DNA from 4 places in the Thalassotalea sp. HSM 43 genome. Region 4 is predicted to be linked to each of the others. Evidence: predicted binding sites of a transcription regulator. Region 4 holds the regulator's gene; each other region holds the start of a gene.
The links. The regulator FNR, encoded in region 4, switches genes on or off when oxygen is low (the NO sensors DNR and NnrR bind a similar motif). The targets are predictions, from matches to a motif close to TTGATCTAGATCAA.
Positions count from the first base shown of each region.

Region 1: the regulator FNR is predicted to act here: its motif matches at 3,353-3,366, upstream of E2K93_RS04415 (GbsR/MarR family transcriptional regulator).
Region 2: the regulator FNR is predicted to act here: its motif matches at 3,753-3,766, upstream of E2K93_RS02100 (glutamate-cysteine ligase family protein).
Region 3: the regulator FNR is predicted to act here: its motif matches at 3,260-3,273, upstream of napE (periplasmic nitrate reductase, NapE protein).

Region 1 covers NZ_CP038493.1:1,063,271-1,068,874, reverse strand. The annotation lists gene E2K93_RS04435 (hypothetical protein) at 71-400, shown strand; gene E2K93_RS04430 (hypothetical protein) at 423-935, opposite strand; gene E2K93_RS04425 (hypothetical protein) at 1,099-2,235, opposite strand; gene purU (formyltetrahydrofolate deformylase) at 2,320-3,162, opposite strand; gene E2K93_RS04415 (GbsR/MarR family transcriptional regulator) at 3,405-3,944, shown strand; gene E2K93_RS04410 (elongation factor-1 alpha) at 4,038-4,808, shown strand; gene E2K93_RS04405 (alpha/beta fold hydrolase) at 4,933-5,604, shown strand, end outside.
Region 2 covers NZ_CP038493.1:465,857-471,460, forward strand. The annotation lists gene E2K93_RS02080 (AMP-binding protein) at 1-1,258, opposite strand, end outside; gene truC (tRNA pseudouridine(65) synthase TruC) at 1,376-2,164, opposite strand; gene E2K93_RS02090 (DUF3549 family protein) at 2,267-3,343, shown strand; gene E2K93_RS02095 (DUF3301 domain-containing protein) at 3,379-3,684, shown strand; gene E2K93_RS02100 (glutamate-cysteine ligase family protein) at 3,823-5,310, shown strand; gene E2K93_RS02105 (succinylglutamate desuccinylase/aspartoacylase domain-containing protein) at 5,301-5,604, shown strand, end outside.
Region 3 covers NZ_CP038493.1:1,005,523-1,011,126, reverse strand. The annotation lists gene napA (nitrate reductase catalytic subunit NapA) at 1-2,248, opposite strand, end outside; gene E2K93_RS04115 (chaperone NapD) at 2,258-2,509, opposite strand; gene napF (ferredoxin-type protein NapF) at 2,502-3,017, opposite strand; gene napE (periplasmic nitrate reductase, NapE protein) at 3,018-3,182, opposite strand; gene E2K93_RS04100 (GNAT family N-acetyltransferase) at 3,404-5,604, shown strand, end outside.
Region 4 covers NZ_CP038493.1:3,746,262-3,751,865, forward strand. The annotation lists gene E2K93_RS16395 (NCS2 family permease) at 1-846, opposite strand, end outside; gene uspE (universal stress protein UspE) at 1,181-2,101, opposite strand; gene fnr (fumarate/nitrate reduction transcriptional regulator Fnr) at 2,295-3,011, opposite strand; gene E2K93_RS16410 (sulfite exporter TauE/SafE family protein) at 3,065-3,727, opposite strand; gene ccoS (cbb3-type cytochrome oxidase assembly protein CcoS) at 3,727-3,963, opposite strand; gene E2K93_RS16420 (heavy metal translocating P-type ATPase) at 3,986-5,604, opposite strand, start outside.

The sequences.
Region 1 (5,604 bases), 1.3 Mb from region 4:
TTTTCCCTCGCCACGTTTATTTTTCTTTTATTCACTATACTTTACAGACTTAAACTGTGAGCAAATGATTATGAAAACACTAAGCGTTGCACTCTTTCTTGCGTTGTTGGCGATAACTAATAGCAAAGCTTTCGCAGCCGAGGCGCATCAATGCATCATTACCGCGTCAGAAAGCGCAGCAGAATGCAAAGGCAATGATGCGGCAGAATGCGCCAAAGTGTTAAAACAGGCCGATTGTAAATGTGCCGGTAAATGCGACGGGTTTATTGATACCCTAGCGCAATGTCATGCCGAATTTAATCAAGGCATACATTTATGTACCGAAGGGGATTTAGTCTGTGTTAATGGCCTTAAATCGGTGCGCACCAACTGTATCGATGAAGCGCAAGGGACTAAATAAGACCTAATTAACTTGTACTGCGTTAATGACCACTTTTTTGTTTTGGTTTAGATGGTGATTGTTTGGGGAGCTTACAGCGGTTCTCTTGGTAGTGCTCGCGTATAACAACAGGCTTTTTACTGTCAATTTTGATTAGTGCTAAAGGTCTGACTATTGCTGACGGAAAATTACATTCTTCATTGGATAACGTCTGGCTGTAAACCACATTAACTTGAATATATAGTTCGCGTTCTTTGATGCCGGTAATCTTTAGCTGATAGGCACTATTTGGTTTAGGGCCCCAATCAACGATAACAACTTGCGATGTTTGAAAGTCGACATCAAATACAGGCTCTGTTGTCACTTGTGATGTCGCTTCAATGAAACTATTCCATTCATTAAATACAGACACCGTTTTCAGCTGATTATAGGCATTGACCATATCGTCTTGTGGATAGAGTATTTCAGTATTTAGGTTGTTCTTCTTCGCTAGTGCCACGTTGGTGAATAAGCAGGTGAGAATAAGTAAAAAAGTCAGAGGAAAATTTGACTTCATGGGCATTGCCCTCCGTAGCGGTTATTGTTGTGCGGTACTGGCCTTCAATTTAACTGTAGACCAAGAACAGCATTCACGCTAAAGCATCAGAGCGAAATATTGATAGTTAAAATGGTTGCTTTACAAACTGCTATTTACGTCGCTATATCGCCGCTTCTTTTCCTTAAAACATGTATTGCCAGGCAAAGGTGATTTGTTTTGACGTTTGCAATTGCACACCATCGAAATCTTCTTCTAATGGTTCACTGTATTCAAAAGATAAACTGTTACCCATAAGTGTTGGATTACTAAAGCGATAACTGGTGCCTATGGCCCAATCCCATATTTTTGCGCCACGCATGTTGACGTCGGCAACCGGTGACATCATGGGGTTTAACCTGTCGTCACGGCCAGAATAATTATCTATGTCGGTAAAGCTTATGCGCATGCTGACATTGAGATTGTTATCAAATAAAAAGCTTACCCAACTGTGAACTTGCAATTGATCACCAGGTTCGTAATTAGCATCATTTTCATCTAGCGCTGTTTGGTAGTTAAATTGTGCGCCTAACTGATAACTATTTTCACTAAATTTGATAGTGTAGGTAGCTAAAAGATCGGTTGTTTCACTACCGATTTGCATTGGGTAGCCCATAATGACTTTGTCGCCCATCATATTCGTCCGCGATTGGTCAATATCACCAACAGGCAAGCCAACACCAAGACTGATATGGCTATCAACTTTTGTCGAAGTATAAGTGCGGTACATGGCACGGATATGAACATCGGCTAAACCATCACTGCTCATCTCAACCTCTGTTGCCATTGCAGGCATCATGCCGTCATACATAGGCGTATTCGCAGTAATACTTACTGGCTTTTGGTAAGTAGCCATCATGCCCATCATAGGCCGCATCAGCGAAGTCATCTCCTGATCGATAAAGTTTGCCGTCACCATCAAGGTCAAATCATCTGAATAACCATACATGGCACCGAACATATGCATATCCATGCTCATTTCATCTGGCACCATCATATAGGACTCGAGCGCGTAATCAGATGAAATTGGGTCCTTTCCTAACTGCAAGTCTTGCATATCCATGGTCATGTAACGATATGACACCATCCAATGGCCTTTTTTATGGATATGACTGCCCATAACACTGATTGGCGCAACGGCTTGACTCATATCCATGTTCATATCCATGTTCATGTCCATGTCCATGTCCATGTTCATGTTATCGTGCTGTTGCTCGGATGCTATTGAGCAAGTTGAATAGACAATAGCGGATAACAGCAAGCAGTGAGCAATCCTATTCATATATTCTCTTGGTTATATTCTCTTGGTTATATTCTATTGGTTTATTCTCTCGTTTATATTAGCTCGAGCCGGTACAGTAAAACATTAAAAGACTATGGTCTTATTGCCGCGGATAATCACTCTATCTTGCAAGTGGTATCTGAGGCCACGAGCCAATGCCATTTGCTCGACGTCTTTACCTAAGCGAATCAAATCGTGTTTATCACAACTGTGATTTACCCTGATCACTTCTTGTTCAATAATTGGGCCTTCGTCTAAGTCCGCGGTGACATAATGGCAGGTCGCACCGATTAATTTTACGCCGCGATCATGGGCTTTTTGATATGGGTTTGCGCCAATAAATGATGGTAAAAAGCTATGGTGAATATTGATAAGTCGACCGTGATATTTATGACACATTGCTTCAGGAATGATTTGCATAAACCGAGCTAAGACAATGGTGTCAGCCTGGTATTCATTAAGCAGTTTATCAATGTTGGCAAACGCATCGGCCTTCGTATCGGCAGTCATGGTTATGTGATGAAAAGGGATCTGGTAGAAACGTACCAAAGACTCAAGGTTTTGATGGTTGGAAATCACTGCGGCGATGTCGCAATCTAATTCGCCACTATGCCAACGGTGCAGAATATCAGCAAGACAATGTGAGGTATGACTGGCAAACAACACCACTTTTTGCTTTTCATTCATGTCTCTGACATGCCATTGCATGGAAAATTCTTCAGCAATAGCTGCAAATTGTTGTTCAAACTGGGCTTGAGAAATATTCATTTTACTGGTGTTGATCACATTGCGCATATAAAACCAACGCTCTTCAATATCAGTATGGTGATTAGATTCCATAACCGAACCATTATTACTGGCAATAAAATGACTCACTTTGGCAACGATACCAATAGTGTCTGGGCACGAGATAACCAAAGTCAGCATGCTATTTCCCTTCTCTTCTTATAGTCGATTATTTTTCTTAGCTTTCTATAACTTAGCTTATATTTTGCGGTTTAAAAAGTCAGCGGTTTGTTGATGCTATTTTGTGCTTAGCTATAGCGCGATTGGATATCGCAATAACGCGGTTTGATAAAAGCTAAGCCGACAAAATTCTGATTACGGCGGTTATTATTTGATCTAGATCAATTTTTAAATTATAGTAATTTCTGTAAGGACAGAAATAAATGAAAGGTCAAATTATGAAACTTACACCGTCTATGGAAAAGTTCATCATTCATTGGGGAGAGATGGGCTCTCGTTGGGGCGTAAATCGCACCGTGGCACAAATATTTGCCCTGTTGGTGTTGTCTGAATCGCCTTTAAATGCCGAACAAATTTGCCAAATCCTTGGTGTAGCCCGTTCTAATGTCAGTAACAGCTTAAAAGAATTGCAAGCTCTCGGCTTGGTTAATATGACGCAAAAACTTGGTGATCGCCGAGATTATTTTGAAGCAGTTAAAGATTGTTGGGACATGATGTTGGTGTTGGCAGAGCAGCGCAAGAAACGGGAAATTGACCCCACCATTGAGCTATTGCAGCAATTACAGACACAAGCGAAAAGTGAATCTGATACCCCTGATTATGTGCAACAGCAATTTCAACAAATGGCTGAATTTATGACCACAATGGATCTTTGGTATCAACAGATGAAGGCGATGAACAGGCCAATGCTAAGACGATTTTTTGGTCTTGGTGGAAAGTTAGTGAGCTGGCTTAAAGGCTAATTAAGGCAATATTTTCCCACTAATTTCATTAACCCCTTTGTTAACAAACCTAGGTAAAGGACTTAATGAAATTAACTTCACGAGGAAAATATTATGATAAACACAGACAGCACCAAGGCAACGCAAGCGGTGTTAAATTTGCCGTCTATTGCACTTGGTTTAAAAGCTCTTTTTACCGGCTACTTATTGGTGATAGGCATAGGGCTCATGGTTGCCGGCGGGCAAATACTATTGACCCATGGCATGGCCGATGGCAAATTTGGCTTATCTGTTGATGATATTGTTTATAGTTACTATGGCGATCGCAAAAGCAGTAAATTGGAAAATAAACTAAATGGCTCTATGCAAGATAAAGCCGACCGAGTCGTGCGCCAAGATATCATTAAATGGGTAAGAGAGGGCGCCAGTGAAACTCAGTGGGACAGCAAAATTGCCGCTCACTTTGCCAACAATTGCACACAATGCCATGGCGTTATTCCAGGCTTACCTGATTTTAACCAATATCAAGGCGTGTTGCCGGTCGCGCAAGTCGATAACGGTGCGAGCATAGATTCTTTAACTCGGGTATCTCACATTCATTTGTTTGGTATTGCCTTTATCTTCTTTTTTGTTGGTCTTATTTTTTCTTTAGCGGTTGGGATTCCAAATTGGCTAAAAGTAGTCGCAATTAGCACGCCATTTGCGTTCTTAATTATCGATGTGTTGTCTTGGTGGCTGACGAAAATAAACCCTCACTTTGCTTGGTTAACGATTATCGGTGGTGTCGGTTATACCATCGCCTCAGCTTATATGTGGTGTGTATCAATGCAGCAAATGTGGTGGCGCAGTAACAGCAACCCTAATCGTCATCAACCCGCGTGGTAATTGACCCATGCTTGGCAAATTTTAACATCGCTTAATGGTAGGCGATTTCAGTTTACAACTGTACGCCAGCGTGCGAGAATCTAACGCTCACGAAGTTCAGTGAGCGTTTTTTTGTAGTAACTCGATGTCGGCAAATTCATTACTTTTTCATAAAACCATTTTAAACCCCAATTCTGACGAATGGGTTGTTTTCGTGCATGGTGCTGGTGGCAGCTCATCTATATGGTTCAAACAATTAAAAGAATATAAACAACATTTCAATTTGTTGTTTATTGATTTGCGTGGGCATGGCCGTTCGGCACCGGTAACGATTCGACAATTGTTGACCAAAGGCTACACCTTCAAAGATGTCACCCAAGATATCATTCATGTACTTGATCACCTGAAAATACGCACGGCTCATTTCGTTGGCATCTCGCTGGGGACCATATTAATTCACAAATTGGCGGAGTTAGCCCCAAGTCGGGTTAAGTCTATGGTCTTGGGCGGCGCTGTTACGCGTTTTGATTATCGCTCAAACACCTTGGTTAAACTCGGTGATTTTTTCAAACATGTTATGCCATACATGTGGTTGTATCGTTTGTTCGCATTTATTCTAATGCCGCAGAAAGGGCAAAAAGAATCGCGCCATATGTTTATTAACGATGCGAAAAAGTTATGCCAGAAAGAATTTAAACGTTGGTTTAAACTGGCAGCAGATGTTAATCCGCTGATGAAGTATTATCGCGAACATGAAAGCGGTAAGCCAACTTTGTATTTAATGGGGCAGAATGACTATATGTTTTTACGCCCTGTT
Region 2 (5,604 bases), 730 kb from region 4:
CGATAATTTGAAAAGCACCATCCTCGGTCATCTTGCCTTTATCGCCAGTTCGGAACCAACCATCAACAAAAGACTCTTGTGTCGCCTTGCTGTTTCGATAGTATTCTTTGGTCACGGCATCACCGCGAATCAACACTTCGCCATCATCTGACAACGACATTTCAACGCATTGCGCCGGACGACCTATGGTGCCCAGTAATTTGCGCTCAAAAGGCAGGTTGCCACAGGAGAAACCTGATGTTTCGGTCATTCCCCAGCCTTCGCCAATAGGCATGCCAATTTTATAGAACCATTCCAGTACGGCGACCGATATCGGCGCCGAGCCGCTGGCAAACACGCGACATTGGTCTAAGCCCAACTGGCTGCGGATTTTCTTCGCCACCATATTGCCAATAAATGGCATTGCCAACAGGAAATTAAGTTTTGTCGGTGGCAGTTTAGCCAATATTTGTGATTGGAACTTAGTCCATAGACGAGGTACTGAGACAAAAAACGTTGGTCGACAATATTTTACGTTTTCAATAAAGGTATCCAACGACTCAACAAAATAAACCGCAAAGCCTTTTTCTATTGCCGTCATCTCAATCACACAGCGTTCGGTGATATGCGCTAAAGGCAAATATGACACCACACGATCATCTTTATTGGCATTAATAACTTTAATCGTTCCTTGCCCTGCAGAGGCTAGGTTTTTGTAACTTATTACCGCACCTTTTGGTGCACCGGTTGTGCCCGATGTGTAAACTATCGACATGGTGTCTTCAATATCGGCTTGGTGCAATTCTGCCAATGGCTGATGCTCTTGTAAAATGGCATCGACGTCAAAATCACAATCGACACCATTGTTGTAGCACTCACCAAATGAAATGGTATGACACTCTTCCGCTTTGGCCGCTTTTACTGCTTTTGCATCATCTAAAGGACCAATAAACAAGGCTCGCATATCAGAATGCTCAGCCACATAGGTAATGGTGCTCGCACCTGCCGTCGCGTAGATTGGCACGCTGATCATGCCAGCCATCATAATAGCCAAATCAGCAATAAACCACTGAGCGCAGTTTTTCGACAAAATGCCGATGCGATCGCCCTTTTGGTACCCTTGAGCATGTAAAAAGGTGGCGATTATGCGGGCTTGTCGCTCGGTTTCGGCGAAGCTGAATTCACGATATTCGCCTTTGACAGGTTGATGCAAAAATATTTGCTGTGGACGCTCTTGAGCGTGGCCAAGAAAATGACTTAACGGCGTTTGATATTGCATATTAGGTTCGTTTATTGTGAGTTATGAATTTAGTATATGGAAAAATAACTCAATAACAAAGACTTAATTTGTTCTGCAAAAGACTATCGAAGGCCGCAATGCGACACGTATATCGCCTTAAAAGAAAGACAGCCAGTCCAGTTCAACAAAAAGTTTTCGCCATTGCTCATCAAGTGGTGCTTCAATCGTCACTAACTGCTTACTGTGTGGGTGCTCAAACGACAATACTTTGGCATGCAACATCAGGCGGTTAATGGCAAAATGCTCACGAAAAAATGGGTTTTGTTTGTTATCGCCATAGTTGATATCGCCAATGATGGGATGTCGAAGGTGAGCTAGGTGGCGACGAATTTGATGACGTCTGCCAGTATGCGGGCTTAATTCAAGCAAAGAATATCGCACACTAGGGTACTTGCCTACAGCAATATCTAAGGTTGCAGTGGCTAATCGACGAAAGTCTGTTTGTGCCTGTTTTTCCGCCGCCTCTGCATTGGCGTACTTATCGCCAATCTTATCCAGCTTCTCTTTCAACGGATAATCGATATGACCACTTTGCGGCGCATGACCTCGACTTACGGCGAGATATTGCTTGTCCATTTTCTTGTCCATGAACGCCTGCCCCATTAAACGGGCGGTCTGTTGATCAAGTGCAAACAGCAACACCCCAGAAGTCGGCCGGTCTAAGCGATGCAATGGATATACGTATTGGCCAACCAAATCACGTACCAACTGTAAGGCAAAGTATTTTTGGTCACGGTCCAGGTAGGAGCGATGCACGAATAAGCCGCTCGGTTTATTAACGGCCACCAGATATTCATCCTGATAGAGGATATCGAGTTTTGGTGCATCTTCGTCTACCGCTTGGTTTTGCTCATCAAGCTGTTGTTTATCAAATAGGTCGGTCATTCGCTTATCAAGTGGTTCTTTGCTGTTATTTATACAGGGCATTTATTATAATGCGCGGCATTGAAATTAAAAACGTAAACTTTGATTATCCTGTAGGGCTGTATGAGCGAACAATCATCCACCAAAAAAGACACCATTGATACCATTTCTGAATTATTGCAATTAAGTGGCTGCCAATATCGAATCTATGATTTGGGTCGCAAAGTCAGCAAAATGAGTAAGCAAGACTTTGAAAAAGTGGAACAAGCGATGCAACCCTATCCGTTCCCAATACAGGGTCATGCCATGTTTGCCTTGGTGTTTTGGCAAAAAGCGCAAACCACACCATACATTTGGTTTGTGAAATTACCGCTGGATGAACGTGGTTTATTAAATCAAGGTTCCCGAAATCATTATTTAGCCATCATTCTCGATGCCTTGGGCAAGGATCTAACGCAAGATCCAAGTGAAAAACAGGAAGAGTTGTTACAGGCTAACCCTTACAACTTTACCCCAACACAATACAAGCTTGCTTCGCTTAATGCGGTGGTGAAGCGCGACTTAAAACAGAGTGCCTCGCAATATTATGAACATTGTCAGTTGTACATGTCTGGCAAACTTGGTTTTGCAGAATGGCAAGGTGTTGCGGTACAAGGCATATGTGATTTTGCCGCTCGTATTAACGACAATAACAACAGCCAATTGCTTATCAATGCGTTAAACAAATTGCCAAGCGAGGTGCTTACACCGTTATGCTCGGCATTAGAAAACCAGCAATTTGATATTCATTTATTACAGGCCTTTATCGAACAAGCCAATAACGAGCTAGACCGCAGTGACGTCAATGTACAACGTCTTGCCGATTTGCTCAGAGCAGTGAGTGATCATAACCAACACCCACAAGTAATCGCTTTAGCGCAACGTATTTTAGCTGCCGATGTCAGTAATGATTTGAATTTATTGTTAACCTTTACCGGCAAAGCCTGGGGTCTACTCGCGGACAACGAGCGTTTATTGCAGTATCTGGAAAACGTCAGCAGCCATCTCGAACAAGATGTATTTTCAGCTGTTTTTCAAGACCTTGTTGCAATCCCAACAATTCGCCCATATGTATTACAATGTCTGCGTTCGCCACAACGCAGTGACAATTTGGTTAACGCTATCGGTGCCATTTTTGCCGCCGTTCAAAATAAGAAATAACCCATTTTAATGGCAACAAAAGAGTAACGCATCACATGGTATTGTCTGACATTTATTTACTTCTAGGCCTGTTCTTACTGGTTTGGTACATTTGGTTTAGTCGAGAAATCGCCGAAATAGCGCGCAATAAATGTCAACAATACTGCGAGCAACATGGCTTGCAGTTTATCAGTATTGCTCGTACCAAAACCCGCATTCGTTTCTCAAAACGCCAAGGTTTGTACATTCACGCTGAATACTTATTTGAGTTCAGCGGTGACGGTGAAAGCGCTTATGCAGGTACGTTAATCATGCACAGCAAAAAAGTCGCCGCTTTTGACCTGCCACCATACAAAGTCTGATCAGCCGCTGTTATCCCTCTAATTAGCACAACTAGCGCTGGTTTATTTGCAAGTAAACTGCTGTTAACTTGATGTTAATCAATATTTAGACGCATAATTATTGGCAAGCTAAAGTCTGTAAAACAGCGAGGGCTTGCTATGGGACAAAATGTACCTAACACCACTTTTCAACGCCAGGATTTTGAACAATTCAGGCTCGAGCTGTATCGTCAACTGGATCAATTAAAAGACATTCTGGCTACGCCAAACTTTGGCCAACAACGTCATAAACTTGGCGCAGAGCTTGAGCTGTACTTAATTGATGAAAACGCTCAGGCGAGTCCAAGTAATCAAGCGGTATTGCAAAAACTGTCTGATCCGCAATGCCAATATGAATTGAATCAATATAATTTAGAGATCAATTTATCGGCATTCGATCTCGATAAAACCCCTCTGTTTCACCTAAAAGATGAGTTACAACAAAAGCTCGCCAATCTTGCCGAGGTCAATAAGCAGCTCGGTATCAGCGCCTTGCCTATCGGTATATTACCAACCTTAAATGACAGCGACTTATGTGCTCAATGGATGACACCTTTGGGTCGCTACCATTGCTTATCTCGACAATTGATGAGCCAACGCGGTAGCGACTTTCACATTAAAATTAATGGTGATGAGCCATTAGATATGCGCTTAGCCGATATAAGTGCAGAAGGTGCCAATACCTCATTACAAATTCATTTGATGACATCACCAGAGCGTTTTACCCGAGTGTTTAATGCGGCGCAATTAACCCTGCCGTTAGTTACCGCAATCAGTGCCAACTCGCCGACATTTTTAGGGCGACAATTGTGGGATGAAACCCGCATCGCCTTATTTAAGCAGTCCATTGATGTACGTCATAACAATGCCTTATTACCAAACGAGCCGGCTCGAGTCAGTTACGGTTACGGTTGGCTGCGCAACAATGTTTGGGATCTATTTGCTGAAGCGGTCGCCTTATACCCGCCGATTATTCCTCTGCGCGACGCCTCTGAACCGATAAATGGTTCACCACAGCATTTACCTAAATTAGCTGAGCTTGGTTTGCATATGGGCACGCTTTGGCCATGGCATAGACCGGTTTATGATCATCATAATAACGGTCATATGCGCATTGAATTTCGCGCCATCGCCTCCGGCCCTACGGTGGATGATATGCTCGCCAATGCCGCCTTAGCGATTGGTTTAGCAGAAGGCTTGGCTGATGATGTCGATGAGATTATTGCCCTAATGCCATTTAAATACGCCGAACATAATTTCTATCGTGCCGCACAATTTGGGCTTGATGCGAAAATATTATGGCCGTTACATCACAAGTATCAATTGCAAACCGTGTCGATTGAACAGGTTATCGAGTCGATGTTAACCACGGCACGTAAAGGACTAAGACGTATTGGTATTAGCGCCGATGAAAGCAATTATTTTATGTCCATTATCGAGCAACGTTTAGATAGCGGGTTAACCGGTGCTCGATGGCAACGACAAACGTTGCAGCACTATCGACAAACAATGAGTAACGATGCGGCATTAAAGGCGATGGTATTGGCTTATCAACGCAACTATCAAAGTGGCAACAACTTGTGCCAGTGGGAGCGACCATGGCAATAGACTTTAATGAGCTTTGCTATCTAAAAGATCCTGACATAGACGCGCTAAAATCCGACTATGAACAGTTTTTATTGAGCCTATATGCGCCAACGATAATTGATGTTTCAGGCAAAGACCAACAGCGCACTCGCGTCATCACAACGCTTATTCATGGCAATGAACCGTCTGGCCTTATTGCCACACACCGTTACCTAACCAATTTAAAGGCCAGCGAACGACCAACAACCAATTTGCGATTTATTATCTGCAGTATTGAAGCAGCAAGCGCGACGCCAAATTTTAGCCATCGTTATT
Region 3 (5,604 bases), 1.3 Mb from region 4:
ACACCACGGCATCTGGTACCGCTTTATACAGTTCAGGAACACGTTGGGTCATCGAGCCTGAATGCCAATGCTCAAGCACTCGTCCAGTTGATAACCATAAATCAAATTCACCATCAGGTACTTCCGCTGGTGGCTCGTACGGTAGGGCGAAGATAATGGCTTTGCCGTCTTTGTGACCATAAAATTGGAAGTCAGTACCCGCTTCAACGTATGGGTCACTGCCTTCTTTGAAACGCCACAACGTCTCTTTGCCGTTAACCACAGGCCAACGCAAACCGCGCTCCTCATGGTATCGTTCAAATGGTGCTAAATCATGAGCCTTACCACGGCCAAATGACGCATACTCTTCAAACAAGCCTTTTTGCAGGTAGAAGCCAAAGTAACGTGCTTCGTCATTAAGTCGGTCATCAGGGATCTCATCCAGTTTAAACTTATCCACTTGACCATTAGCAAACAATACGTCAAATAGCGTTTTACCTTTCACCTCAGGTTGCTTGGCAATCAAATCTGCCGGCCATACCTCTTCCACTTTAAAGCGTTTGGAAAACTCGACCAGCTGCCATAAGTCAGAGTGGGCACCTTCAGGTGGTGGTACTTGTTGATACCACAATTGGGTACGGCGCTCGGCATTACCATAGCCACCTTCTTTTTCTACCCACATTGCCGTTGGTAGTATCAAATCCGCTGCTTGCGCAGTTACCGTTGGGTAGGGGTCTGACACCACAATAAAGTTGTCTGGGTTACGATAGCCAGGGTAACCTTCCTCATTCATGTTCGCTGCCGCTTGCATGTTGTTGTTTACCTGAACCCAATAAAAGTTGGTTTTACCATCTTTAAGCATACGGTTTTGCAATACCGCATGATAACCCAGTTCAGGGTTGATGGTGCCCGGAGGCAGTTTCCAAAGTTTCTCGGCTTTTTTACGATGATCAGGGTTATTTACAACCATATCTGCTGGCAATCGATGCGCGAAGGTACCAACTTCACGTGCCGTACCACACGCCGATGGTTGGCCGGTCAGTGAAAACGGGCTATTACCCGGAGTGGAAATCTTACCGGTTAACAAATGGATGTTGTAAACCAAGTTATTTGCCCAAACACCACGGGTATGTTGATTGAAGCCCATAGTCCAAAACGAAGTAACCTTGGTATTTGGATCAGCATACATCTCAGCTAATTCTTTTAACTTGTCGACAGAGACACCTGATAGCTTCGATACATACTCGGCGGTATACTTGCTAACGAACTTAGCATATTCGTCAAACGTAATTGGTTTTGAGCCACCAGCTTTTGTGGCATTTTTGGCTTTTTTCTCTAGCGGATGCTCTGGACGTAAGCCATAACCGATATCCGCATTACCAATTTTAAAATTGGTATGTTTATTAACAAAGTCTTTGTTTACGCGATCGGTTTCAATAATGTAATGGGCGATATAGTTAAGAATCGCTAAGTCAGTTTGTGGAACAAACACCATGCCATTATCTGCAAGTTCAAAGCTGCGATGCTCAAAAGTAGACAGTACAGCGACTTTAACATGCGGTGCACTTAAACGACGGTCGGTCACTCGAGTCCAAAGGATAGGGTGCATTTCCGCCATATTTGAGCCCCACAGAACGAAGGCATCGGCGTTTTCAATATCATCATAACAACCCATCGGCTCATCAATACCAAAGGTACGCATAAAGCCAACAACCGCAGATGCCATACAGTGACGGGCATTCGGGTCAATGTTGTTGGAGCGGAAACCTGCCTTATACAATTTTGCAGCGGCGTAACCTTCCATAATGGTCCACTGTCCGGAGCCGAACATACCGACACCGTTCTCGCCATTTTTCTTCAGCGCTGCTTTGGCTTTTTCCGCCATAATATCGAAGGCTTGATCCCATTCGATAGGGGTAAAATCACCATTTTTGTCGTACTTGCCATTTTTCATTCTCAGCAATGGCTGAGTCAAACGGTCTTTGCCGTACATGATTTTAGACAGGAAGTAACCTTTCACACAGTTAAGGCCTTTATTCACCGGCGATTTAATATCACCATGAGTCGCAACGACCTTACCGTCCATAGTGGCGACGTTGACACTACAACCCGTGCCACAGAAACGACAAGGCGCTTTGTCCCACTTTAACTTGGTTAAGTCTGAACTGGTGATTAAATTAGAGGCACTGGCTGGAACCGCGATACCGGCCGTAGCAGCAGCAACGGCTACCGCATTTGCTTTAATAAATTCACGACGATTGAGTTTCATGGTCGCTCCCTATTCTTCAATATACTGATGGTAAACTGGCGCTAGGGTAAGCATACCCGGTGCCAGTTTGAGTTGATCGGCGCGTTGCCCTATCACACCTTGATTATCGGCCTCAAGGGTAAAAACCACTTTGCCTTGTTCATTACTTGCATGAATTTCGGCGCCGGGTGTGTCGGCAATGGATTGCATTGCTGCGTCTTTTTGCGAGACGTCAATTTGACTGATAAAGCTCGCAATATGGTATTCTTGTGTCTCACTCATCACTTACCTCCGAGACCGCGATTAACTCCAGCGACTGGCTGGGGCATGCATTAACACACGCACCACAACTGGTGCACTGAGATTGATTGATGCTGGGTGTCGGTATAGAGCTTTTATAGTGAAACTCCATCGCTCTGGTGTCGCAGACATCCTTACAGCTTTGACAATAGATCTGGTTATTAGCCAGGCAATTGTCTTTTATATTGAGATGAGCAGACCAAGCCTGCTCATCGGTACTTCTAAATAGTGGTTGCTCACAGACGTCAACACACTTTTCACAAAAGGTGCATTCACCTATATTGAAATCAACCGATACGAAACCATCGTCACTTTTTACAAGAATGTTTTCCGGGCACGCGGAAAGACAGTCGCCGCACTGAGTGCAACCATCAAGAAAGACTTTTTCATTAATAACCCAGGGCAGTCGGAGTTTAGGTTGTTTAATCCATTGCCGGCCACGCAAAAAATTGCGCCGCGAAACATCGGCAACGCGACTTGGTTGTGTCATCTAGCTTACCCCTGGAGGACCAAAAATTATTTGGCTTATCCAAATCGCAAAACCCAAGCCACCAACGATGGCGACAGATAAAATCGGTGCTAGAAAAACCGCTAAAAAGATAAAGGTATTACGCTCATCTTTCTTCTGATTTTCAATATCGATATGTTCAGTCATAGCGCTGCTCAGTTGTTTGAATTGTTAAGCAATTGTAAACAGTTATCTGATTTAAATGTAAACAAGTTGCTTAAAACTTGATCTTGATCATCTAATTAGTTTAGTTCACCGAAAAAAGTTAGCCACTTATGGGCCAATAAAATATGAAAAATTCTAAATGCTCTGTGGGTTTGCTAGAATGCAAAATATTCTTTATTTGATAATGGCTTAGGATTATCACTGTGCAACGATATATCGCCGAAAAAATAATAAATCTAAAAGCCAGCGAACAGCGTGGTGTATTGATTTGTGTCGGTGAGCAGGTTTGGTTGCAACAAACGTTGGCGATTGTTGATGACTTAGTCAACTCCGAACAGGTTTTACGTTTTAATTTAAACGCGCCTGAAAATGACAGCCAAAACACTAAGCAAAACAACAAACAAAACCAAAAACAAAATAACAATGCGGACAGTAAAAACTATCGCCATCAACTGGGGCGAGAGTATGGCTATTTATGGTTTAACGGTGGCGGCATAAGCGCTTGCCAAGATATGTGCAATACAGATCCGTCATTAACGACACCGTTTCATGTTGATGCGTTTGCTGCGTTATCAGGAACCTTAGTTAAAGGCGCGTTGAGCGTTGTCTTTTTGTCTGCTGAACAAGTCAGTAATAGCTTGTTTTTAAAAAGAATGCTGGCTATTTCGGCAAGGTTTTCTGATATCGACGTGATTGCACAGCATCAAACCCTAGATATCGATAAACTGCGGGCTAATTGTCATCCTACACCTGCGTCTAACACCCCCAAAACAACGCCGGTTAAGTTGCCCTTTGATTGTAAAACCGAAGAGCAAGTCGACGCCGTCAATGCCATTGAACAGGTACTGCTTGGACATCGAGATAGGCCGTTAGTGATCAGCGCCGATCGCGGTCGCGGTAAATCCACCGCGTTAGCCATCGCCGCTGCCAAGATATTGACCAAGGGCGATAAACACATTGTTGTAACCGCACCTCACCCAGACAGTTTGCAAATATTTTATCAACAGCTTAAGCAGCATTTACCTGATGCACGGCAAAAGCAACACGGCATTGAATATGGTGATAGCCGCATTGAATTTATTCCCGTCGATGTGTTGCTCAAGCAAAAAGTGTCCGCCGCAATGGTGTTAGTGGATGAGGCTGCAGGGATCCCGGTGCCTCTACTTGTGCAGCTACTGGCGGATTATCATCGTATCGTGTTTGCTTCAACCATACATGGTTATGAAGGCGCGGGTAGGGGATTCAGTCAAAAATTTATGGCGCTATTGAGACAACAAAAACCGCAACATCGTCATTTGCATATGCAACAACCGATTCGTTGGCGTGACGACGACATGTTGGAAAGGTTCAGCTTTGATAGCTTTCTATTGGCGGCAACATTGCCAGAGGTAGCAGACGATTTTACTGAATTAACTTACCACCAATATCAAGCCAAACAGTTGTATCAAGATGATGAGCTGTTGAGTCAGATATTCTCTTTGTTGGTTTGCGCACACTATCAAACCAAACCCAGCGATTTAAAGCTTTTGCTTGATGATGAACACGTTCATTTATTGGTGGTAAAAGCCGATAATCTGGTGTGTGGTGTTAGTTTGATGTTGGCTGAAGGCGAGCTCGATGATGCACTAATTAGGCAAATCAAACTAGGCAAGCGTCGACCTAAGGGGCATTTATTACCGCAATCTTTGTTGGCGCATGGCGGTTTCGAACAAGCATTCAAATACCGTTATTTACGCATTGTTCGCATTGCGGTGCTGCCGCGTTGGCAAAATCGAGGTATTGGCGCGGATCTGCTGGGCAAATGCCTTGATTACAGCCGCAACCAAAGCTTTGATTTTTTATGTTCAAGTTTTGGCGTCAATGCGCCATTGCTTAAGTTTTGGCAAAACGCTGGTTTTTCCATGGCTCGCTTGGGCTTTAGTCGAGACAAAGCCAGTGGTGAACATTCGGCCATGGTTCTGCAAGCATTGAATAAGCGTAGCGAGGAATTTGCTGCACAAATTAGCAGCGAGTTTTATATAAACTTTTACTATTATTTGGCAGAAGAGTTTAGCGCTTTAGCAAGCGAGCTGACATCGCAAATTTTGGCCAACAAGCGACCCCATTCCTCTGTTGATATATCGCCGAGTCGTGATAATCAAATCGTCGCTAAATTTGTCGATGGTGCTATGGTTTATTCTAGTTGCGCCGCCAGTTTGTCGCGTTGGTTAAAGGCTAATTTTGCTGATATCCAGAGCGATAAAATCACTGTAATTAGTGACCAAGACAAAGCATTGTTGGTGGGTAAGCTCTGGCAACGGCGCAGTTTCTCAGATATTGCCGAACAAATAGGACTTACTGGTAAAAAAGCCGCATACAAACAGCTGCAACAGGCGATACGTAGCTTGTACTTACACGTTGATTC
Region 4 (5,604 bases):
TAATGCTTTTTTAAGACGTGGTAAGTTACCATTCTCATCCAGCAATTTACCGCGTTGTGCAACAGCTACTAAGGTACCTGAGGTGTCAAACAAATCAACAAATAGGAAAGCGAAAATAACGCTAAGCATGCCAACTTCAAACGCACCAGCGATATCAAGTGCCAAAAAGGTTGGTGCGATAGATGGTGGCATTGACATAACGCCAGTGTATTGCACATCGCCAAACATCAGGCCTAATATAGTGATCACTAAAATCGCGATCATTACTGCGCCATGGACGTTTAAGCTCACCAAACCAACGATTAGGAACAGGCCTAACACCGCCATCATAGGGCCAAACGAGGTAATATCACCTAAGGTTACTAATGTTGCAGGGCTCGCGACGATGATGCCTGCGTTTTTAAGCGCAATTAACGCTAAAAACATACCAATACCTGCGGCGATACCAAAGCGTAGTGCGTGCGGAATTGAATTTATGATCCATTCTCGCACTTTAAACGCACTCAAAAGAGTAAATATAACACCGGAAATAAATACCCCACCAAGGGCAACATTCCAGCTATAACCTAACTCTAGAACCACGGTAAAGGTAAAAAATGCGTTGAGTCCCATGCCAGGTGCTAAGGCAATAGGGTAGTTGGCATAAAAACCCATAATTAGACAGCCGATAGCCGCAGCTAAACAGGTTGCGACGAATACAGCGCCTTGGTCCATACCCGTCATTGCTAACATGCTTGGGTTTACAAAAATGATGTAACCCATGGTTAGAAAGGTAGTAAAACCCGCCAATATCTCTTGCTTAACATTTGTACCATGTTCAGCAAGTTTGAATAGTTTTTCAAACATTAGTTTGTTTCCTGAAGATGTATGCATTATTTTTGCGTAGCCAGTCATACTGCTGTTAACATCGCTGTTACATGAGGACTGACCAGTTTTAAAAAATCGCGGTATTTTACGTAATTTTGTTACAAATTGTAAGCTATTTTGCGCGTTTTTGCAGATTGACGCCTATTTTGACGAAATATAAAAACAAACGATAAATTTCGAAATGCAAGCTGAAATATAACCAACAATAAAACCGTCTTTAAAAACGCAATAAAAAAGCCCAAGCGCTTGCTCGGGCTGTGCTGGCTGATTCAATAGCTCTACAATCTATTATCTCAACAATGGTTAAAGATGGTTACTCGAGGAACGGAGATTGATAACCGTCTGGTTTTATCGCCAGTAAATCACAATTGAGTCGATCGATAACATGCTCTGCGGTATTGCCTATAAGTACAGCGGATAACCCCGTGCGACCGACGGTGCCTAAAATCACCAATTCGGCATCGATTTGGTTGGCAACTTTTTCGATCACATCTTCAGGTAAACCTTCTTCGACATGCAAATACTCAGCGCTGATATTAAATTTGTCGGCGTGTTGCTGCACTACATCAGCGTGGTGGTTTTTCATGGTTTGATTGTATTCGTTGGCATCAAACTCTGGAATTTCAATGGCAATATTAATCGGAGTGCCCGGGTAAGAGTTTACCAAGTGAACATCAGCTTTGACCAAGCGGCCAAGATTTTGTGCTTCTTCGGTGATTTTACGGTTCAGTGATTGATGCTCTTCTTCTTCACTGCCAGCATTGACGGCGGCAAGTATGTGTCCGCCTTCTGGCCATTGATGATCTTTGACCAATAACAGAGGCACCCAACATTTACGAATTAAGTGCCAGTCTGTTGGGGTAAAAATAACCGATTGTAATGTAGGGTGTTCATGGGTGCTTTTTAATACCACATCGAATTGTTGGTCTCGTACCTGCGATAAAACGGCTTCAAACGGGCGATTATGCCAAATCACTTTAATGTCCATATCGCTTTCATACTGTTCGGTGATCTCTTTTAGCCAAACGCTGCGATCATTTACCACGGTTTCACGCATGGCTTCTCGCTCGTCTCCAGACAGCATGGTGGTCATTTCGTAAGAGAAATCATAAATAACCAATAACGCAGTAATACGGGCGCCAGTTTCCTTGGCAAGGGTACAGGCTCTTGCTAACGCCTTTTGCTCTTCTGTGGTGGGATCGACAACTGCAAGTATATTTTGATATTTTTCCATAACATGCCTCGTAACCTTAACGTGGTTCGTAGCGCGCCTTGCTTGGCTATAAAGCCAGCAGAGACGGCAAAGATCAATACGCTATAGATAAGCTTAACTGGTCAAAGGGTATGTTACAAATTTGTTAATGAAGTTTCCCGCAAGGTGTTGATTTAAATCAACCAATACAACACCTTACAGGTATAAAGACAGGTTATTTATTTAAGCCAGCCAATTTGAATAGGGCGTCTTTGTCGAGGATGGTGATCAACTTATTTTCAACTTTGATTAAGCCATCTTTTTGGAATCGAGTCATCAAACGAGAAATGGTTTCAATGGTTAAGCCAATGTAGTTACCAATTTCACTGCGGGTCATAGGCAAGTTAAATTGCGTCGGTGACAAGTGACGACTGCCTAAGCGTCGACCGTAGTTGGCTAAAAATGTGGCCAGTTTCTCTTCCGCATTTTTACGGTTTAGTAGCAGTAACATCTCATTATTACACTGAATTTCATCGCTCATTAGGTTTAACATTTGCGACTTCAAGCGTGGGATCTTATTGGATAGGGTATCGAGAACCTCAAATGGGATTTCACACACCATAGATGTTTCCAATGCTTTAGCAAAGCTTGGGTGATGTCTTGACGCTAATGCATCAAAGCCCATTAAATCGCCCGCCAAGTGAAAGCCGGTGATTTGCTCTTCACCTTGTTCAGAAATAATAAAGGTTTTAAAGGTACCAGAACGAATTGCGTACAAGGTTTGCAGTTGTTCGCCAGCTTTAAAAATTTGCGTATTCTTTTGAATCGGTTTTTTACGTTGAATGATATCGTCTAATAAATTTAGTTCGTTTTCATTCAAGCTAAACGGTAAGCAAAGTTCGCTGATACTGCAGTTTTGGCACTTGATGTTTTGTGCTATAGAGATTGCCATAAATTGATATTTATCCAGTTAATGCGTCAATAACATTAGTAAACGTAAGGTTACTAAAATATTTGATTTAGAGCAATAAACAATGAATAAACACCATAGGCGATTAACAAAAAGCCACTGATTTTCTTAAAAAGTAACGAACTTATAAGGTTGGTAACCGATTGAACACTGGTTGATAACACTAATAACGCTGGCAAGGTGCCGATGCCAAACGCCAACATGATCATCGCCCCTTGACTGGCACTGCCGGCAGCCAATGCCCATGTAAGTGTTGAATAGACTAGGCCACAGGGCAGCCAGCCCCAAATAACACCGAGTAATAGCGCTTGCTTAGCATTCTTTATCGGCAGTAAGTGTTTGGCAAAAGGTTGAATATAGCGCCACAGGTATTTACCTGCCGTTTCGATATGCGTTAAAACAAACCACACTCTTGCGATATACAAACCAAGTAGAATAATGAATATGGCGGCGATGACTTTTAACCATAAAACTTGGATACCTATCGACTTTATTGCTAGGGAGCCCGTAAAACCGGCGACAGCGCCAAAGAAGGTATAAGATGCTATACGGCCTAGGTTATAGCTTAACGCTTTTCTCAGTTGATTTGAGCTATCACCTGTGGTGGTGAGCATAGACGAGATGCCACCACACATGGCGATACAGTGGCCAGCACCAGCAATACCAATCATTAGGGCAGAGAGAAAATCTAAAGTCATTAATTATCGCTTGAGTTCGGTTTATCGTCGGTGTGAGACTCAGCGTCTTTGTTATGGCTTTGGCTTTGGCTTCGCTTTTGGCCTGGCGTTTGTTTTTTCTCTTCGTCAAACAAAATGCTCATACCTTGTTTTTCCAGATCATCAAACTGTTCAGACTTTACCGCCCAAAAGAATAGATAAATGGCAATGGCGGTAAATAAGATGGCGATAGGGATTAGGATGTAAATGACGCTCATGTATCAATAACCTAAAGTTAATTTATTTTAGCAATCTCAAAGAGTTGGTCACGACGATAATCGAGCTTGCTGACATACCTAATACTGCCATATATGGGGTAATAAAACCACAAACGGCCAATGGCAAGACTATGGCATTATAGGCAAATGCCCAGGCAAAGTTCTGTTTTATGATACGACCCGTTTTACTGGATATGGTCATTAAGTCGAGAACACTGCTCAGTTTATTATTGAGCAAGATTACGTCGGCACCGCTTTTCGCTATTTCGGTACCGCTACCCATGGCAATCGCAACATGCGCTTGTGCAAATACCGGCGAGTCATTAACGCCATCACCAACCATGGCTACGGTTTTACCTTGTGCTTGTTTATCTGCAAGGATCGTCAATTTATCTTGTGCCGAGCAGGTATGGTGTTGCTCATCGAGTTGCAATGTGTGATTAAATTTATCCACGCCAGCTTGGTTATCGCCACTGATCAACAGAGTTTCGGTGTGCTTTTGTTGTAATGCATTAATGACGTTAACCGTATCGTCACGCATTACGTCATCAAGGTAGAGCACCGCCACCACCTGTTGGTTTATGGTGAGCAAGCATTGGGCATCTTTATATTGCTCATCGACATCGGCAAAGCTGGCAATCCAGTTGACTTTACCAATGGCCAACTGTTGGTCTTTTTGTACGGCTGTAATGCCACAACCTGGGACAATGTCGACTTGTTCGACATTGATGTTGAAATCACGATAGGCGCCGAATGCTTTGGCAATAGGGTGTTCAGAATGACTTTCCATTGCGGCTATGGTGGCCAGAATCGTACTCTTATCAAGTTTGCTATCGTGTTTGCTATCAAGATCGCCGTTTAATAGTTTGCAATCGATCAAGGTGAATTCACCATTGGTCAAGGTTCCTGTCTTATCAAACGCTATGCTATCGACTTTCGGCATTGCCTCTAATACGTGACCCGACTTGATCATTATGCCGTCACGGTTGAGTCGGATGGTGCCGCAGGTTAAGGCGGTTGGTGTTGCCAACGACAACGCACAAGGGCAGGTAGCCACCAATACTGACAAGGTGATCCAAAACGCTTCTGATGGCATGTGTTGTGACCAAAAAATCGAGGTGCCTATGGCGGTAACTAAGATGATACCGACAAAATATTGGGCGATACGGTCTGATAATTGCGCAATAGCAGGTTTATGAGCTTGCGCGTTCTCACTGAGTCGAATCAGGTTGGTCAAAAAACTGTCTGAATTGGTTTTATTGATTTCAATATTGATATTGCCATCACCGTTAACCGTACCGGCAAAAACGGTCGCACCTAACCCCTTGGCAACGGGGGCGTGCTCACCGGTTAGCATGGACTCGTCGACACTGGAGCGGCCATGAATAACGACACCATCACCAGGAATGGTTTCACCAGGCTTTACAATTACCTGATCGCCCACCTCAAGTTGTTTTGCGCTGATCACGTGTTCCTGTCCATCGAGCAATTTTGTCGCGGTCAAGGGCATTAGCTTTAATAAGTTGGCTGATACTTCCGCAGCTCTAGCTCGGGCTCGAAATTCTAAAAATTTACCTATCAATAATAAGAAGGTGAACATGGCAAGTGATTCAAAATACACTTCACCGGTTTGCATGAATG